One region of the Faecalibacterium sp. An58 genome, then DNA from elsewhere that is predicted to be linked to it. Evidence: riboswitches for the same ligand, from Rfam matches in the RefSeq annotation. Region 1 holds a riboswitch; each other region holds the start of a gene.
The links. A riboswitch is a leader RNA that binds a small molecule or an ion and turns the genes downstream of it on or off. The one in region 1 is predicted to bind cyclic di-GMP.

Region 1 (6,724 bases):
CCTCCTGGATATAAGGGAAAAGAACAAAATAAACAGCAAAATAAAATCTATCCCATATGAAACAGCAGAGGGCAAGCCCAAAACGTCTATGCAAAAGCTGCAGAAAAACAAATAGTACATACAAAACCATAGCAATGATTTTATAAATGATCTTTTGTTTGACTCTATCTGCTTCATCGTCTTCATCATCCATCCACCGAATCAAATCGTTTTCGCCTTAACCATGATATAACAGGCCGCATACCATTTTTTCTTCATTGCAGTGCATAAAATTCTCCTCTGCAGATATTCCTTTTTGAGATCCGCATCTTTCAGTGCCTTCTGCAGATGTTCATCGCTCAGGATCTGTTTGAATGCACTCCATGTATCACGTCTGCTCTGGTCGGATACTACGATCGACTTCAATGATCCAATCACGCTCGAGATATACGCTTCAAACACCGCAGACCGAATCGCATTCGAATAGCCAAGCTCCTTACATTTTGCAATCGACGCATCGTAAAAATATTTTACTTTTTCATATCGGTCATATCTGTATGTGTGCGTCAGTGACTTGGGATTTTCGCAATAATAATAGAGCGCTTCCCGAATAAATGCAACATTTTTGACGTATCTATACAGGATCATCAGAGAAAACCAGTCTTCTGATATGATGTCCCGCTCCGAAACCATTCTCCATCCAGTCCTTTTTATCAAGTCAAAAGAGAACAGACCGCCGCTCATACTCATAAAGAAGTTGGTTTTGCCTTTTGCAAGCATGTTGGGGAGCACATAGGACAGGATCTCATCCCCTTCATAATAGCATTTGTCTGGATTTGGACAAACCTCTCCGCAAATCTTACCGACTTGATCGACTTTAAAAAAGCCATACAGCACAATATCCACATTTTTTTCTTTTGCCGCAGCATAAGTCTTCTCTACCAGATCCAAAGCAATGTAGTCATCCGAATCCACAAAGCAAATGTATTCCCCTGACGCATGATCTATGCCGGTGTTTCTGGCATATCCCAGCCCTTCATTCTTTTTATGGACCACTTTGATCCTGGCATCCCTTTTTGCCCACGCATCGCACATTTCCGGGCAGCGGTCCGGGGAACCATCATCCACCAGAATGATTTCAAGGTTTGTATAGGTTTGATTGACAACACTATTTATGCATCGATCCAGATATTTTTCCACGTTATAGACCGGGATCACAACGGTGACAAGCGCCTTTTCTGTTTTATTCGTATCATTTTGCATATCTTCAACCTGTATTTCCAAAGCACCGAAATCATTTATAATTGAACAGCCACTCAGATCATACCCCATACATTCCCAAAATGGTCCATATGGTTTGAAAAATAAGCTTCCAATCCAGCCAGAAATTGCGCTCATTTATGTATTTCAGATCCAGCTCGATCCATTCATCGAAGCTCATTTCATTGCGGTTTGGCTGGACCTGCCAGTAACAGGTCAACCCCGGCGTCACATAAAGCCGCTGCTTCTGGTAGGGGGTATATTGCGCAACCTCCCGGGGCAGGGGCGGACGCGGTCCAACAATGCTCATTTCACCACGCAAAATATTGATCAGCTGCGGCAATTCATCCAGCCCTGTTTTGCGGAGGAACTTACCCACGCGTGTGATTCGCGGGTCATCTTTGATTTTAAAGACCGGACCGTCCATCTCATTTTGCGATATAAATTCATTCAGTTTATCCTCTGCATGCGGTACCATCGTGCGAAACTTGTAAAGCTTGAATATCTTTTCATCTCGCCCCACCCGATCCTGCACAAAAACCGGACTAGCACCGGGGCTGTCGATCCAAATGGCCAGCGCAATGAGCAGCATCACTGGCCAAAGGACCAGTAACGCCAACAGAGAGAAAAAGACATCCTGCACCCGGCGCCCTGTCCAATAATGCCGGTCCCGGTACAGCAGCTGGTCCCGGTCGAACCAGTAAGTTGGGATCTCCTTCAAGCCGCTGACCGTCTCAAATTCGCCATATTCATCCGGCTCCTGCACGGCACGCTTCTCAGATGCACTCATTCTGTTTCACCCCCTGTCACCTCTGCCAAGACAAACAAAAAAGCTGCAATTATACAATTTACATTGAATAATTGCAGCCGAACCACCTTGTGCTGCGCTTTCGATCCGCGCACGTAAGGCTTCATGCTTTGCGCCCCTGCATTTCTGCAGGTTTGCCAAATGATTCACTTTTGCTGTATAAACCCAAACCCGTATAGGTTTTATTGATTGTACTGGAACAGCCAGCGGATGTCAAGCGGCATTTATTCGCCCGCCCGCGCTCACCCCGCCGTCACCTTTACTTTCATCATTATTTTATCACATTTTAACGTAGGATTCAATAGTTAATGTATCTAATAAATAGTTTCATTTTTTGTGTTTATAGAAGCCCTCACTTGTATCATTCTTATCTTTTTAAATGCATAAAAGGGTTTTTGCCAATTTTATAATTGTCTTTAGCGTTTCTACTCTCAAAATGACGGAACCCGTCAAGTAAACAATCACTCCTGTCATCACTTGAGCGATAAGCAGCGGAATCGTCTCCAGTGGCAGAAGTCCGACACACCATACAATCACACCCATTAAACCATTTAAGAGTATGATGCTTTTTAGTTCTTTTACCTCTTCAACAAACCCGTAGCCTATCAGCTTTTTGCATGGAGCCGCATTGATATACCAATGAATCGGACGCTCCAAAACAGACAGTGCCAACATCGGTAATACGCCAAAAGGCAGTGTCACCAAAATGCTAACGACTGTAAGGATCTCTTTGATGATCTCCAGCTTCAAAAAAATATCACTGCGCCCCAACGATTGAATTACTTGTAAGTTGGCCGAATCAACTAAATAGGTTATAAAAAACAGACACCAGAGCTGGAGAAAAGGAACCATATCCAGCCACTTCTCTGTGAACAAAACAATAGTAATCGGTTTTGCGCAGGCTGCGATCCCGATCAAGCAGGGAAAGATACAGTAAGCAGATATCGCAAGTGATTGTCTTAAGATTTTGCAAACACTTTCCTTATTTTTTTGTTGCTCAGCCATAACAGGGAATAAGACTTCCTGCACTACCGAATATACGTTACCGACCATCAGATTGGGAATTTGTCTTCCCTTTTCATAATATGCCAGGGCAGATGCAGAAAAGACCTTGCCAATCACGAGGCTCATCAAATTATTTGTACCGGAATAAAGAAAGCCAGAGCCCATTAATTTGATTCCATATGACGCCAATGGCTTTAACTTTTTCAAAGAAAAATATAAAGACGGCCTCCATCGAACTGTAAACCACAGAATCGCCGTATCGATGAATTTGTCTATCAAATTGCGCGCAATCAAAGCCCACACACCAAATCCAGACAATGCCATCGCAATTCCAATAACCGCAGAAAGCAACGTACCTCCAAGTGAAGAGTAGAAAAATTTTCTATACTCCAGCCTCTTTGCTACCAGCGACCTCTGAACAACATTAAACCCTCCGATGATCAGTGTGATCGAAAGCACTCGAATGTACGGGATCATGTAGCTTCGGCCATAAAAATCGGCAATTACAGGCGCTAAACCGTACATTCCGGCATAAAATACCGTTCCCAACCCAATATTAAAGAAAAATACCGAGGAATATTCTTTTTGTCCAACTTCCTGCTTTTGGATCAAAGCATTGCTAAAGCCGCTATCCACGAAAATATCCAGAATATTCGTCAAAACCGTAATCAGTGAAATCACACCAAATTCTTCCGGCGCCAGGAGTCGTGCAAGAATGATTGAAACCACAAAAGATACGATCTGCGATCCGCCGCGTTCCGCAAGCTTCCATAACATATTTGATAAAATCACTTTACTCTTTATCACAACACCTAGCAGTTCCTTTCCCAGCAAGTAGCAACTATAGCATTATCTTTCGCAATTTATTTTATTATGCTTTTCACGCTGTGTTTTATATGTTTTAAGGTCAAATATACTGTCGGGAAATTTTTTCGGCATTTCCGAAGGAGGCTTCCATACAGCACTTCAAGTGATGCCTCAGCATAAAACAGTATTCTCCGCCTTATGTATGTCATTATGGAGATATAGTTTTTTTCAAGCAGTCCTTGTTCAATTGAAATATACTCTTTTCGAATTTCTTTTCGATTCTTTTGGTCTCCATATATCCATCGTTGACGCATATATGCGCTCCAATCATTTTCACAACTTCGCACCATTTCCGCATCATTTTGTTGAGCAAAATACTCACACTGGTTTCTAAAAGCTTCACATGCATGGATTTCATTTCCTCCAGTAGATATTATTCCGTTTTTCTGCACACAATAACTCATGATGCTGTTTTTTCGCAAACGATAATGGTATCCGACATACGGAACACAGACTATCCGATGACACGGATACATAATTTTGTGAAAGACAAACTCGTCCTCATGAATTTTCCCCTTTGGAAATCGAACGTTTTTCCATACTTCTTTCTGATACAGCTTATTCCATGCTACAACGCAAATACTATGTTTGCTCTGTTTGAGACATATAAATTCTCGGCCTGTCAAAACGATTTCTTCTTCCAGATCTCTTTTCTTACTCATCGGATTTTCCAGGCAATCTTCCAGCTCATCGTACGCATACTCATAATCGCAAACCGCTATGGACGCCGATGTTTTTTTGATTTCCTGATATAGAACTTCCAGCATTGCAGGCTCAATATAATCGTCGGAATCTACAAAGCAAATATATTCTCCGCCAGCCAGATCCAAGCCGCAATTTCGCGCATCTGAAAGTCCACCATTTTCCTTATGGATCACTCTGATCCTGGGATCCTTCCGGGCAAATCGATCACAGATTTCACCGCATCGATCGGGGGAACCATCATCTACAAGAATGATCTCCAAATTCTGATAGGTCTGATTTTGAACACTTTCGACACATTGTTCCAGCCATTTTTCCACTTTATAAACAGGAATGATAACTGAAATCAGCGGGTTCTCCATTTTCTCACTCATACATTCATCCCCCATGTTCATTCCAGAACACACCATGCGCTCCCTCCTCTGCCTGCCCTACGGAGTCCCCCCACCTCCGGGCGGGCAAATCCAGCATTTTTATATCACTATACCGTACCCAGACCTGACTGCCAACATCTATTTTTCTGCCTCTTGATGCTCTGCTCCTGCAATGCGCACGGGGCTCTCTGCAGGCCGCATCTTTACCTCAAATATGTTACTTTATAACGCTTTTGCTGCAACTCGGCGTTTTTTCAAACTTTTTTGAATTTTATTGCACGATGCTGGCAGACTTCGCTATTCTATACATAATAGAGAGAATTTTTCGCCAAAGATCTCATATCATGTTTGCCGTTTTCTTTTTGTTTTCATTCTGTGATACTTTAATTTCAGCCTCTTATACACATATCCGAATACAGAACGTTCCTCTCCCTTCTTTTTGTAAAAGCTATACCTCATACAATTGTGTATAACAAACGCAACACATTTATTTCTTGTCCGGTCCACCTCCTTGATCTTTTTCTCCAGTTCTTTCACATCTTCCGGGATCCAGAGAGCAGAATAATGATGGATCGAATATGTATTTTCCGTTCTGTGAAAAGATCTCGTTTCATAATCCAGCGGACAAAAATATTCCGGCGGATAGACCGTCACATCGTCTGTTTTCCAAATTTCTTTTGCGCTAAACCGATATCCGTATTTATAAAGCGGAAATGTATTCTTTTGGGGACAAGGCTCTACATCCAAGGTCCCGTCCGGCAGTCGGAAATGTTGCTTTTCATATTCCTCCAAAAGTTCCTGCAGGATCCTGCTGCCTTTTTCTGCCCCAAATCCAAGGCCTGTATTGACAAACCCCGAACTCTCCGTCGCCAGATAGCACTTGTGTTCCAGCAGCGGATCCAAGGATCTCACCAGCTCCACGTCCGTGTCCAGGTAGATTCCTCCGTATTGAAAAACCACTTTCAAGCGGGCATAATCGCTTACAAACGCCCATCTTTTTTCCTGATAAGCTTCTTTTGCAAAATCACAGCAGGCAATATCGAAGTTGTCCTCATTCCACTCACGGATCTCGTAGTCGGGGCAGTATTTCTTCCAACTGGCGATGCAAGTTTTTGCCAGGTCAGGCAAAGGCCCCCGCCCAAACCAGCAATAGTGGATGACTTTGGGGATCATTTTCCGCTTCCTCCTTCCTCCACCTCCGGGCGGGCAAATCCATCCTCTTTTCAACATTTATTATATCGTATCCAGACCTGTCTGCCAATACCAATTTTCCGTTTCCGTGCGTCTGAACGTCCAAACAGGCCGTCGCATTCCGGATGCGGCGGCCTGTTTTTGCATTACGGTCCGGAGCGCCCGGCGGCGCGCCGGACGCTGCCCTCCCAATGCCAAAACCGTTTTTACTTTTCACGCGGCCGGCGGCCCATTCGTCCGAAAGGTTCCCATGCAGCACGTCGCATCGCTTATGCCCGGGCGGTTTCCGTCACTCACTCGTCCCAGCGGTCGTCGCCGTCATCGTCGTCGTTCCAGTGGTCCTCGCCGTCCCAATCGTCGTCATCGTCGTCGTCATCGTCGTCGTCATCGTCGTCATCATCGTCATCATCCCAGTCGTCGCTGTCATAGGGGGCATCCGAGCCGGTGGGGTCATCATACCAGTCATCGTCATCTCTGGGAGCATCCGAGCCGGTGGGGTCGTAGTCGTCAGGGAGCTGCACCGGGGGCGCCGTATTCG
Region 2 (6,635 bases), on a different contig from region 1:
ATGGGCAGCCGGCCGATGGGCTCAAAGCGGCCGAAGATGACATCCAGGGTGGCGGAGGGGTAGGTGTCGAAACCGGCGGTGAGGGCGTCGGCGTAGGGCTCCACGTTGCCCACCATCCAGGCCAGAGGGAAGTTGATGTTGGTGATCACCTTGCCGCCGTGGGCATGGACCGCCGCGGCGATGGCAGGGATCCGCTTGGCGCCGGACAGGGTGGTCTCGACGTGGGTCTGGGCCAGAGGCTTGCCGTCGGGGCCGACGTCGCAGACGGTCTTATCCTCGCAGATGTCCAGCTCCAGATAGCCGGGGGTGGCGTTGAAGTAAGCGCCCGAGGAGGGGCTGACCATCAGGATGGCGTAGTCGGCCTGGGCGGGATCGTCGGTGAGGTGGTAGTGGGCCAGCATCTCGCGCAGGGCCTTGGTGGCAGCCTCGCCCTTTTCGGCCTCCTTGGCAAAGGCTTCGGCGTAGATCTTGGCGCCCGACAGCTTGTCGCTGGTCAGGGGCAGGGTGTGATCCTGGTTTTTCAGCAGGACGACGCTCTCACGGTGCACCAGGGAAGCCTCGTTCCAGTCTTCCTCGTTGGCCACCACTTCGGCGGCGTGCTTGGGATCGGCGTAGGGGTTCTCGAACATACCCTGCTGGAACAGCTCGGTCAGGGTGCGGGTGACGGCGCGGTCCAGGCTCTCGTCGGTGAGGACCAGGTCCTCTTTGCGGAATCCTTCGGGCACCGGGTGGGTGTCGTAGTAGCCGTTGGTGGCGCGGTCGTAGGCTTCACGGCCTTCGGCGTTGTCGAACAGGCCGCTGATCAGGTCCACGCCCGACTGCGTGACGGCAAAGCCGATCCGCTCGGGCACATCCAGGGCCTCCACGCCCCAGCTCATGTTGTGGGTGATGCCGGTATCCGAGTTGATGTAGCCCGCAAAGCCCATCTGATGGCGCAGGATACCGTCGATGAACACCTTATTGTAGGCGAAGCCGTAGGGGTCCATCCGCAGGGCGTTGCCCTCGCAGTCGGTCTGGGGGCCGCTCTTGGCGGCTGCCGGCTTGGAGTAATAGGGCATGATGGAAGCCGCATGGTACTGGATGGCGGGACGGAAGGCGGGGATGTGGTATTTCTGCAAAGAGCCTTCGGTGGCGTAGACGTTCCACTGGCCGGCGGCATAGTGGGGGTCAAAGCCGTTCTCGCGGGCGCCGCCGCCGGGGAAGTGCTTGACGGTCATGGACACGCCGTCTTTGGTGACGCCGTCGGCGCTGCCCTGGATGCCGGGGATCAGATGCTCGAAGATCTTTTCGATCAGCTCGGGGTCTTCGCCGAAGGTGCCGAAGGTGCGCTGCCAGCGGGGATCGCTGACGCAGTCGGCCATGTACATATAGCCCTTGCGCAAGCCGCAGGCGGACCACTCGCGCCGGACACAGTCTGCGAACTTGTCGATGATGGCCATGTCGCCGTCCTCGCCCCGGACGGCGGCGGCAATGCCCATGGTGCCGGGCCAGGTGGCAAAGACGCCCGAAGCGTCGTTCATGCCAAAGACCACCTCGCCGTTTTCGTTGCGGGAGTTGGAGACCACCTGCACGGGAACGAAGTGCTCGCACTCCTCGGCCACGGCGTGCAGCTGGTTGAGCCAGTCGGCCATGTAAGAGGGGGTGGGGTTGGCCCGGAGGATCAGATGGCGGTTGAACCAATCCTTGATCAGGGTGGTGGTGCCGGGCAGGTGCTGTTCGCCAAAGATGGTCTTGCCGTTGAACTCGGCGTCATCCAGAACACCGGACTCATCGGGGACCACCGTGTGGCTGGCGCCGGGGGCGGGGCAGGCGGGGCCCATCCGCCAGTCCGAGATGAACAGCTGGGCGATCTTCTCGTCCACCGTCAGGGTCTTGACATAGGCGGCGGCGCGGTCGGCGGGGTCCAGACGCCAGTCGTTGACGGCTGTCAGCTGGCCGGTGCCGTCGATATCCTTAAAGGTGAGGCCGTCCTGCTCGATGACCCGGCGGGACACCGTGCCGATGGTAGGGCCGTTGGGATTGTGGTAATATGTAAGGTTGTCGGATGCTTTTTTTGCCATGAAGCGTTCCTCCTTCTGGGGGTATGGGCCGGCCGGACACAGCCGGCGGCGGGCGATATATCACTATTCCTATTATGGCACAAAAGAAGCCCAAAAGGAAAGGATTATTTTTGGAGGAATCCGTATAATTTTTTCATTCTGCCCGATTTTACCGGCTTTTGGGCAAAGAAATCGTATACTTCAGAACAAATTCGGGCCTTTGAAGTGTGAAAAATGCCCGCGCGCAAAGCCGCCTGTCTTTTCTCAAATGAACTTTTGTGCTATAATAGGGCCGTATTTACAGAAACTTGAGAGAACAACTTCCGCGGCGGAAGGGGCAATACGGAAAAGCATCGAGATCAAAGACTGAGGAAACGGAAGGTGATTGGATGAAGGTCGAGATCAGCCGCGTGCTGGAAAAGCTGACCGGCGCGCAGAATGTGGGCTTGACCAGGATGACCCCGCCCTTCGAGGGGATCGAGAACTTTGATTACGGCCTGCGCCGGGCCCTGGATGCAAAGTTCGACTGGCCGGACTTCGGGGACATGATGCTCCATCAGGTGCCCGAAAAACGGCTGGTTTTTGTGCGGGGCGTGTTCGAGCTGCGGTTCGCGTTTTTCCTTTCGCCGGACGAAAAGGATACCCTGTACTGCATTGGGCCCTGGGCCTCGGGGCCGCGCAGCAAAGAATCCATCGCCTGGTGCAGCGCTTACCTGGACGAAAAGGCCCAGAAGGTGGTGGAGGAATACCACAACCGGGTGCGGCAGATCGACGACAACGCTATCAAGACGCTCCTGTTTGCCATCATCTCTCTGCTTTTTCCCGAGGGGGAGCTGCGCACCGAGGAGTGGCGGGAGTTTATGCCCCTGCATTTCCGGCTCAGCATCGAAAGTTTCAGCGACACGTCCTTCACCGAACAGCTGCCTGCCGAGCTGATCGCCGAGCGCTATGCCAGCGAGAACCGGATGCTGCAGGCGGTGACCAAAGGCGACAACGAGGAGGCTATGGCCGCCTATGAGAATTTCCGGCGGTTCCAGCTGACGCCGCGCCTGCACAGCCCCCTGCGGGACTTCAAGAACTTTTCCATCATCCTGAACAGCCTGCTGCGCAAGGCCATCGAGCAGGCCAGCGTCCACCCGTATTACATCGACCGGATCTCGTCCCGGTTCGCCATCGAGATCGAGGCGCTGGCCAGCCTGGAGGAAGGGGAACGGCTGCGGATGCGGATGGTGAAGGAATACTGCCTGTATGTAAAGAAATACTCCCTGCAGCAGTACAGCCCCCTGATCCAGAAGGTGATCAACGAGGTCAACCTGCACATGGACTCCAGCCTTTCCCTCAAGAGCCTGGCGGCCCAGTGCTACATCAGCCCCAGTTACCTGTCCAATGTGTTCAAGCAGGAGACGGGCCAGACCCTGACCGACTACATCAGCAGCCGCCGGATGGAGCGGGCCGCCCGCCTGCTGCTGACCACCAACGCCCGGGTAGCCGTGGTGGCCGAAAAGGTGGGCATCCTGGATGTGAACTACTTTACCAAGATGTTCAAGAGTGCCACCGGCCAGACCCCCACCCACTACCGCAGGGATCAGCGGGCCAAGGCCGCTCTGGAGGTGGCTCCCGACGGCGCGCCCCCGCTGCCCCAGACCCCGGAGCGGGAAAAACGGGAAAAAACCAGAAAATCTTGAAATTCCCTCTTGCAAAGCTGCGCCCGGTGTGCTATAATACACCTCGCAGCTGTGCTGCTATAGCTCAGTTGGTAGAGCGCATCCTTGGTAAGGATGAGGTCTCCAGTTCAAATCTGGATAGCAGCTCCATATGCAATGCAAAAAGCCTCGAAGGTAGGAACCTTCGGGGCTTTTTGGCGCAAAAGCGGCGTTTGCCCTTGACAACCGGCCCGGGAAAGATTAAAATGGATACAAAGAAGTGACATACTTCTGTAAAAAGAATATCTGTTTGGCAAACCTGTAGAAATGCAGGGGCGCAAAGCATGAAGCCTGACGTGTCCGCAGCTGGCTGCGGCGCAAGGTGGTTCGGCTGCAATGACCTGGTTATCCGGGTGCCATTGCAGCCTTTTTTCATCCGCCGGGCCATGTGCGCCGGCCAGGAAGTGGAGCGTGTGGGTTTTTGAAGTTCTGTATCAAGCTGGCGGGCGTTGTGGTGGAGATCCGGTGCAGGTATTCCTACATTTGGCAGATGTGCGAGGGATATCGTGTAGAAGAAGCTCCGGCTTTTGCCGTATGTGCCAGTGCAGACGAGATCGAAACGGAGCGTGCTTCCATGCCGGCGGCTTCGCTGGGATACTGTGAAAGCCTCTGCATCTACCGGGCTATTTGCTGCCGGATGCCGCAGTATGGCGCATTTCTGATGCACGCGGCGGTGGTGGCTGTGGACGGCGAGGCATATATTTTTGCTGCACCCAGTGGTACAGGCAAGACGACCCACATCCGGCTTTGGCTGGATCTGTTTGGTGACCGCGCCCAGGTGGTCAATGGCGATAAGCCGTTGATCCGTGTGGAGAAAGAGGGGGTCTATGCGTGCGGTACCCCCTGGCAGGGAAAAGAAAGGCTGGGCTGCAATATCATGCTGCCAGTGCGGGGCGTTTGCTTTCTGGAGCAAAGTCCCCAAAACAGCATCCGCAGGCTGACCATGTCGGAGGCGGGCAGGCGTATTTTCCAGCAGGTGCTGATCCCCAAAAAGGAGCCTTGCTTCGATTGCTTCTGGACCTTGCTGGAGCGTATGATGACGACCGTGGACTTTTACCTGCTGCAATGCAACCGTGAACCGGCGGCTGCACAGCTTTCTTATGAGACGATGAGGAGGAAACAAGATGCTGAAAACCAAAAAGGGGTTTTTGCTGCGTCATCTGGGGGATGAGGCCATGGTGGTGGCCATCGGCGAGGCCAGCAAGAGCTTCAACGGGATGATTCGGCTGAATGAGACCGGCGCTTTCTACTGGAAAGAGCTGGAGCAGGGCGCCACCCCCGAGGAGCTGGTGGCCAAGACCCTGGAGCGCTATGAGGGCGTGGACGCAGAAACGGCCCGCCGGGACGTGCAGGCGTTCCTGGAGAGCATTGAGGTGGCACTGGAGAGCGATGGAGCGGACCATTGAACAGCAGCTGGCCGCCGGAGACCGTGCCCTGTCCTGGACGGTAGGGGTGAGCATGGAGCCGCTGCTCCACGCCCGCAAGAGCACCGTGGTGCTGGAACCGCCCAAAGGACCGCTCAAGCGGGGAGACGTGGTGCTCTACCGCCGTCCGGCGGGGGAGTATGTGCTGCACCGCATCGTCAAGGTACTGGACGGCGCTTACCGCATCCGGGGCGACAACTGTTATCGGTCCGAGAAGGTGCCTGCCGGCTGGGTGATCGGCGTGATGACCGGCTTCTATCAGGATGAACGGGATACATACACCAGCTGCGACAGCCCGGCTTATCAGAAATATGTCAAAACCGTCCCTTTGCGCTACACGGCCTTGTGGCTGCGGGCCTTTCCGGGACGTGTTTATAGAAAACTGCAACGCATTGTCAACCGAAGGAGGGGTGAAGGCATATAGATAAGAAAAGGAATACCGCAAAGCGGCTGCCGAGCTGATCTTATTTGACAACAGCGATGTGGTGGTGACCTCGGATGGTGAAAATGGCGGTTGCACACATGGACAGAGTAATGGTATGTGCAACAATGCAGTGGGAAACCAGTACGGGCAACACTAAAAATGACATGCTGCTGACACAATACAATGCTTTGGATGATTCTATTTCGATGAGTAAGGAGGAATTGCAATGGATTCGAAAAAGGGTTATACGCAATATGAGCCGGCCGCTGCTGAGTTGGTGTTATTTGATAACAATGATGTAGTGGTGACCTCGGGTAGTGAAAATGGCGGTTGCGTAACGTGGTCTAACCAGAACAATGTGTCTTGTCATTATGGTTTGACAGTATCATAAAAACAAACAAATAAATGAATCGGCAAACAGATTTTTGATCTGTTTGCCGATTTTTGTAAACTGCATTTACGAAAGGAACGACCTATGTTTTATAGACTAAAATCCCCCTATGCGCTGCGTGGCTGGGAGGGAATGGCCTGGGTGCTGGTCAAACAGCCCGAAAATCAGGTCGATCAGCTGTCACAAGAAGCATTTCAGACCCTGCTGCTCTGCGATGGAGAAACAGAGCTGCCTGGCGGCCTGTTGGATGACGCAATGGAAAAGGCGCTGAAACAGTATGAGGAAAACGGCGTTGTGGAATCTTGCGAAGAGCCGCAGCCAATAGAAAAACGACAGTATTACAAATATTACCATAACCGGTATGTACGAAGCATCTTCTGGTCCATCACAGGAAAATGCAACTATCGCTGCCGTCACTGCTTTATGGATGCGCCGGAGGGAGCGCTGGGGGAGCTGTCCACCCAGCAGGCTTTTGACCTCATTGACCAGATGGCGGAATGCGGTGTGCTGCAGGTCGATATCACGGGCGGCGAGCCCTTTGTGCGGAAGGATTTCTGGCAGCTGGTGGACCGGATCCGTTCCTATGGGATGGTAATAGGAAAGATTTATACAAACGGCTGGCTGTTGCATGAAGCGATTCTGGATGCATTTGAG
Region 3 (6,724 bases), on a different contig from region 1:
TTCTTCCGCTCGGCCCGCCGGGCTTCCTCGTCCGGCTCGGGGGCGGGCTGGGGCGCGGCAGGCGGGGCCTGTTCCGGCTCGGGGGCAGCGCCCACGGTCTGGTACACCTGCTGTTCCTCCTTCACCTCGGGCTCCTGCACCGGGGCGGCTTCGGGCTGTTCTTGGGGACGGTCGGTCGGTTCCGGTTCATCCTGTGCCGGAGCGTCCTCCTGGGGCTGTTTCCAGCTGCCCTCGGCGCCCATCTGGAGCAGCGCGTCGATGGCCTCGTCGTCCGACAGCACCTTATCCTTGCCGTCCTGGTCGCCGATCAGCTCATCCAGCACACTGCGGGGCTCCTCCGGAGCCTGGCCGGGGGTGGACCAGCCCGCGTCGCTCTGCTGGGGAATGGCCGGGCGCTGCTCGTCGGCCTCCATGGCCGTATCCGCCGGGGGCGGAGGCGGGGGCGACTGCCACGAGCGGAAGCCCCGCATCTGCTTGGAAGCGTTGACGATGCAGCCCAGGATCCGGATGCCCGACTTATCCAGCTTGTCGATGGCCTCCTGGATGGCGGGCATGGGCACCGTGTCGTAGCGGATGACCATCAGCGCCGCCTCGGCGATCTCGTTCAGACGCAGCACGTCCGAGGACTGGCCGATGGAGGGCGTATCGACGATGATGTACTCATAATGGGGGATCATCTGTTTGAGGAACTCGAACAGGGCGCCGTCCAGGTTGACCGCGTTGCGCTCCAGCACGGCGGGCAGCAGATCCAGATACCCCGTCAGGGACACCACCGCATCCTGTACGGTGGCCTCCCCTTTATACAGCGCGTTCAGGGTGCGGTTGTAGTCCACCGTCTGGAGGAACATCCCGCCCAGGCTGGGATTGCGCAGGTTGAGGTCCACCAGCAGCACATGGCGCTCCAGGTTGGAGATCTGTACCGCCAGGTTGGCCGCAACGGTGCTCTTGCCCTCACCATCCTCCGCGGAGGTGATATAGAAGCAGTGGTTCTTGTTTTTGCCGCTGAGGCGGTTGCAGAGGATGTATGCCGCGGCGGCAAAGTTCTGTTCGATGGAGGAGTTGCCCGTGGGCTCGCTGCTCAGCAGCTCCTTGGTGCTCTGGAAATAGGGCACATCCCGGGGGATGATGCCCAGCATCTCCAGTCCCAGGGTATCCTCCACGCTCTTGGGATCCATCAGGGTGGGCCGCACCAGGAATTCGATGCCTACGATGCCCAGGCCCAGCACCAGGCCGATCAGGCCGGTGATCCACCACCGGATGCTGACGTATCCGCCGCCGCCCGGGGTGAAGTAGGCCGCGGGCGCGTCGATCTCCATCAGGGAGCCCTGCATCAGGGTCAGGGGCATCATCCGGCGTGTGACGTTCAGGATGGAATTCATCAGTTCCACGCCGGCGTCGGCGTTGGTCCACCAGAGGGTCATCTCCAGGATCTGGGTGTCGTTGTAGCGCCGGATGCTCAGGTTGCTGGCCACATCCTGGGGCGTCACCGAGATCACCTCGGCCTCGTCGATGGCGGCGCTCAGCACCCGGTAGCTGGTCATCAGATAGGCGGTGGCCTCGGTCATATCCTCGGCCAGGTTGAAATCGTGGCCGCCGGTGGTGGCGTCCTCTGAGGTCACAGCCACCGAACAGTAGATCTCATAGCTGGTGTAATTGCCCCGCACAAAGGAGATGCTGTTCAGCACAAAGCCGATGACAAATCCCAGCACCGTCAGTCCCACCAGCAGTTTCCACCGCTTGAGGAGGGTACTCAGCAGATCCCCGATCCGGATCTCGTCTTGATTCATATCCGTTCACCTCCGTCCTTTCTGCCTGTCAATGCTTGGGCGCAGGGGGTGTTTCCTTCTCCTGCTTTTCCTTGGGGGGCTCCTCCTGCTTTTTCCTGCGGGCCTCCTCGTGTTTGCGGGCGGCCAGCCGGATCAGGAACACCATCAGGACGATGACCCCCGCCGTCAGCAGGGCCGCCAGCACCAGAGCCACGACGCTGCGCAGGGTGAACAGCGAGATGGTCCAGGTCTGCACGCTGGCCGTATCGGTCACGCGGAAGGTGTATCTCTGCTCCGCATCGCCGTTGTGCAGGATGTAGTAATCCCCCTCGGGCAGGTCGGTCAGCACCAGGTCCTGGCCGTCGGAGGTCCAGGATTCCAGCATATTGTCCTGGCTGTCGTACAGGGCAAACTGCTGGTCCAGGGTGTTGGTGCGCAGCACCGCGTCCACCGGGTGGATCACCACCCGCAGCACACGGTTGGTGATCTCCAGCTGAGCGCTGCTCTCGCCGTTGACCCGGCCGTCCGCCGTCACCACCATTTCATAGGTGTCACTGTCCGGCCGGTAGTCCCCCACCGTCTGGCTCTGCTGGATGGTGTAGGTGACGCCTTTTTCCAGGTTGGTCAGCACGGCGTTGCCGGCACTGTCGGTGGTCAGCTGCTGGGTGAGGCCGGTGCGCTGGTTGGTGACGGTGAAGCGCGCTCCGCCGATGTTCTGGTCGGCGTACAGCTCATCCGCCACGTGCAGCACGATCTGGGTCTTTTCGGCCTCCACCTCGTGCACCTCGGGCAGCGCGCCGGTCCTTTGCTCCACCTCGGCGGTGAAGGTCTCGGTCATCGAGGCGTAGTACTCGGGCGCTCCCACCTGCTGCACCGTATAGGCGCCCAGGTACAGCTCGTCGCTCTCCCCGTAGCCCTCCTCGTCGCAGTAGATGGTATCCACCACCTGGCCGGTGGTGTAGCGCACCGTGCCGTCCATGGTGATGATGTTCTCCGCCGCGATCACCCAGAAGGTGCCGCCGCCCACCGGCAGCTGGGTGTCGGCGTCGTTCATCTGGATCCGGATGATGTTTTTGGCCGGGGACAGGCGGATCTGCACCACATAGGGCTCGGGCCAGTCGAACAGCTCATTGACATCAAAGTAGGTATCCGCCGCCAGGTCATAGCCTTCCGGCGCGTTCAGTTCGTGGAAATAATAGTTCCCCTGCCAGATCTTTTCGGGCAGATAGAAGGTGCCGTCCTCCCGGGTGGCGTACAGCCGGTAAGAGATCTTTTCGGGGTAATAGGTGTTCAGGATCTGGAGGGAACCCTCCTGCAGGTGGGTGATGTCGGTGCGGTACAGCTCAAAGCGGATGTTTTCCTCCTGGATGGGGCGGTCGGTCTCCGCGTCCACCAGTTCCACATACACCGCCGACTTGACCCCTTCGTCGGGGTAGGCTCCTCCGCCGCCGGCGACGATCTCCTCCTCGTCGTCGCCACCGCCGCCGTCCCAGTCATCCCAGTTCCAGCCGCCGTCCCAGTCGTCCCAGCTGTCGCCCTCCCATTCGTCCCCGTTGGGGTAGCTGGAAGCGCCGCTGGAGGCGCCGTAGTCCTCCAGATAACCGGTGTAGTCGCTGAGGATGTACAGGCCCAGCAGTGCGATGACCAGGATCAGCACGAATACCAGGCCGCTCATCATATCGGTAGCGGGCTGCCAGAAATTGTATCTGGAATCTCCCCGTCTCTTTCTGGGCCTCATCGATTCTGCCCCACTTTCAGCATCTTCTCAAACTCCTGCACCGACAAAGGCTGGGAGAAGAAGTATCCCTGGCCTTCGGTGCAGCCGCACTTGCGCAGCATGGTCAGCTGCTCCATGCTCTCGATCCCTTCGGCCAGAAGGTTCAGATGCAGGGTCTTGGCCTGTTCAAACACCGGGGGCAGGGCCTCGGGCTTGCCGTCCAGCCCTTCGCTGCGCAGGTCCAGCTTGAGCTGGTCGGTGCTCATCTGTCCCACGCTGCTCAGCTTGATGTAATCCCCGTTGAAGCCGTCCAAAATGACCCGGAAGCCCGCCTGCTGCAGCCGGGCCACCACGTCGGTCAGCACGCCGTAGGCTTCCAGATAGGCGTGCTCCGAGATATCGATCTCCAGGTATTTGGGCGGGATGCGGTACTTTTTGAGCATATCCAAAAAGAAGTCCGCCACATCCATGGCCAGCACGTCGGTCTTGGTGACGTTCACCGACACCGGCACCGGGTGCAGCCCGCCGTTGATCCAGATGCGCACCTGCTGGCACACCTTTTCCCATATGTACTGGTCCAGCTTGGTGATGTAGCCGTTGCCCTCCAGCACAGGGATGAACACCGCCGGCGAGATCACGCCCAGAGCGGGGTGGTTCCAGCGCACCAAAGCCTCCGCCCCGATCACCTTGCGGGTGTTCAGCTCATACCGGGGCTGGAGGAAGAATACGAACTCGTTGCGCTTCAGGCCGTCCAGGATCTGGGGCATCAGGATCTGCTCGTTGCCCGACGGGCGGCTCGCCGCCGCTCCGACCATGGTGCTGCGCTTGGGCAGCCGCTCCAGCAGCTCCACGATCTGCCGGGACTCCCGCCGGTCGCTGTAACGGCTCTGTTCCTCGGTGGTGGGGATGATGGTCTTGTGGAACTCCTCCAGGAACAGGGACATCTCCCGGTTCATGACATTGCGCAGGATATTGTTGGCGATGTTGAACAGGATGGACAGGATGACGCCGGCGATGGAGGTATAGAAGGCGGTATTGATGCCCGAAAGGATGTTCTCCACGCTGTTCAAAGCCGCGTCCACCGTGGTGAAGCTGACCCCCTGCAGGCCCATCAGCAGGCCGATGAAGGTGCCCAAGATGCCCAGGCCGGTCATAACGCCGGGGATCTGGGCCGCCACGCTCTGCCAGCTGTACAGCCCCAGCACGTCCTCGTTCATACTGTCATCCAGGTCGCTGACGATCAGGCCGCTGTCCCGCTGCTGGCGCACCTTCTCGCGGTATTCTTGGAACAGCAGGTCCAGCCGCTTCTGGCGGAAGAACCGGTCGATCTGGAACGCCGCGATCCAGGCGGAGTTGCCCTCCGAGCTGGCCGCCTGGGCGATGTTCTCCTGCCCGTTGCGCAGGCCGTTGGTGAATGAGATCACCGGCGCCAGGCAATAGATGCTGCCCAAAACGGAAATGATGCACATTCCCCCGACGACGATCAAGGACAACAGATCGGGGGAATAACCCGCCAGCAGCAGACTGCTGACGATGATCACAACAATGAACAGATACGAAAGTCGTCTCACGACGTCGTCCACCTCCTGCAACATACCCCGGCCCTGGCGGGCAAGGCCTTTCACCAAAAAACAAAATGGCCGCAATCCAGACAAGAATTGCGGCCGAACCACCTTTCGCCGCATCTCCAGTCCCGCTTGATCTGCGTCGTTTAAGGCTTCCAACTTTGCGTCCCCACATTTCTATGGGTTTGCCAAAACGATATCCAATTTATGGGTGCACCATTGTGCTTATTCCTGAAAACATTTTATAATGTCATTTCTTTTTTGTCAAGCGGTTGGAAGCGTTTCCTGCATCTCATTTCAGAAATATACATTTTCCGAGAACTTTATGCATGGTTCCGGCCCTCGGGGGCCATCTCCACCTGCCGGTCGCAGATGGACAGGGCCGCAGGCCGGTGGGTGATGATCAGCACGGTCTTTTGGGTCATCCGGCGCAGGTTGGTCAGCAGCTTCTGTTCGGTGTCCTCGTCCAACGAGCTGGTGCACTCATCCAGGATCAAAATGGGGCGCTCCGAAAACACCGCACGGGCAATGGCGATCCGCTGCATCTGCCCTTCGGACAGGCCGCTGCCGTGTTCGCCCAGGGCGGTGTCCAGGCCGTGTTCCAGCTCCCGTACAAAGCCGTCGGCGCAGGCCACCTCCAAAGCACGCCACAGCCGCTGTTCCTGGCGCATGGCGGCCGGCTCCCCAAAGGCCACGATCTCCCGGATGGTGCCGCTCATCAGCTGATTGCCCTGGGGTACATAGGCAAACAGCCCCCGCCATGCCGCTGTCAGCGGGTACTCCGCCGGGCCGGCGGCGGTCCTGGCCTTGAGGTAGCGCTGCCCTTTATCCAGGGGATACAGGCACATGAGCAGCTTGAGCAGGGTGCTCTTGCCGCAGCCGGAATGGCCGGTAAAGGCCACATACTCCCCCTTGCGCACCTCCAGGTCCAGCCCGTCGATGACGGCCAGCCGCTCCGAGACGTGGCTTTCCCCCTCAAAGGTGCGGTAGGAGAAGCTGGCGCCCCGCACGCCCAGGCTCTCAAAGGATTCCCGATAGAAGCGGGCGATCTCCCGGGCGGGGACCGGCGCCTCTCCGCCGTCATCGGGGTAAGCTTCAGCCTCCATCAGCCGCTCGGCGCTGGCGGTCATGGCATAGTATTGGGGCACCACTCCGGTGATGCCCGCCACCGGGGACTGCACTTGTCCCACCAGCTGCAGCACCGCCGCAAAGGTGCCGTATGAGATGGTCCCCTGCATGATCCCATAGCCGCAGTAGACCGCCGCCAGCAGATACCCGCCGTTGACGATCCCTCCAAAGCCGAAATAGCACAGATTGGAAAAATGGTTGCGCCGCAGCCGGGCGGCCTTGTGGGCCTCCATCTTTTGGGCGGCCTGCCGGCCGGTGCGCTCCTCCATGGCAAAAACATGGACGATCATCATACTTTCCAGCCGCTCCTGCAGGAAGGACAGTACCGCCCCGCTGGCCTCCTGGATCTGCTTGTGCAGCCGCTTGAGGACCTTTCGCAGCAGGGTGGTCACCGCCAGCACCGCCAGCCCGGCCGGCAGCACGACATAGACAAAGGCGGGCTGCAGGTACAGCAGCATCCCCAGTGCCCCCGCCAGCCGGGCCAGCATCCCTGCCAGCCCCGGCAGGATGTTCACCAGGCCGTTTGCCACCACCACCGTATCCGACGT

Region 2: linked by a shared signal. The riboswitch ahead of B5G12_RS07115 (hypothetical protein) and the one ahead of B5G12_RS10805 (sugar transferase) in region 1 are both predicted to bind cyclic di-GMP.
Region 3: linked by a shared signal. The riboswitch ahead of B5G12_RS07140 (EAL domain-containing protein) and the one ahead of B5G12_RS10805 (sugar transferase) in region 1 are both predicted to bind cyclic di-GMP.

The regions. Positions count from the first base shown of each region.
Region 1 is NZ_NFHX01000020.1:12,330-19,053, reverse strand. It holds gene B5G12_RS10815 (hypothetical protein) at 1-177, opposite strand, end outside; gene B5G12_RS10810 (glycosyltransferase family 2 protein) at 202-1,311, opposite strand; gene B5G12_RS10805 (sugar transferase) at 1,301-2,029, opposite strand; cyclic di-GMP riboswitch class I at 2,099-2,196, opposite strand; gene B5G12_RS10800 (lipopolysaccharide biosynthesis protein) at 2,423-3,859, opposite strand; gene B5G12_RS10795 (glycosyltransferase family 2 protein) at 3,916-4,995, opposite strand; gene B5G12_RS10790 (glycosyltransferase family 32 protein) at 5,338-6,168, opposite strand; gene B5G12_RS14665 (anti-sigma-I factor RsgI family protein) at 6,480-6,724, opposite strand, start outside.
Region 2 is NZ_NFHX01000008.1:578-7,212, forward strand. It holds gene B5G12_RS07100 (glycoside hydrolase family 3 N-terminal domain-containing protein) at 1-2,060, opposite strand, end outside; gene B5G12_RS07105 (helix-turn-helix domain-containing protein) at 2,429-3,724, shown strand; tRNA gene B5G12_RS07110 (tRNA-Thr) at 3,778-3,853, shown strand; cyclic di-GMP riboswitch class I at 3,985-4,081, shown strand; gene B5G12_RS07115 (hypothetical protein) at 4,194-4,913, shown strand; gene B5G12_RS07120 (PqqD family protein) at 4,867-5,148, shown strand; gene B5G12_RS07125 (S24/S26 family peptidase) at 5,132-5,590, shown strand; gene B5G12_RS14620 (hypothetical protein) at 5,817-5,981, shown strand; gene B5G12_RS07130 (radical SAM/SPASM domain-containing protein) at 6,114-6,635, shown strand, end outside.
Region 3 is NZ_NFHX01000008.1:8,455-15,178, reverse strand. It holds gene B5G12_RS07150 (polysaccharide biosynthesis tyrosine autokinase) at 1-1,787, opposite strand, end outside; gene B5G12_RS07145 (MSCRAMM family protein) at 1,816-3,504, opposite strand; gene B5G12_RS07140 (EAL domain-containing protein) at 3,501-5,054, opposite strand; cyclic di-GMP riboswitch class I at 5,140-5,248, opposite strand; gene B5G12_RS07135 (ABC transporter ATP-binding protein) at 5,372-6,724, opposite strand, start outside.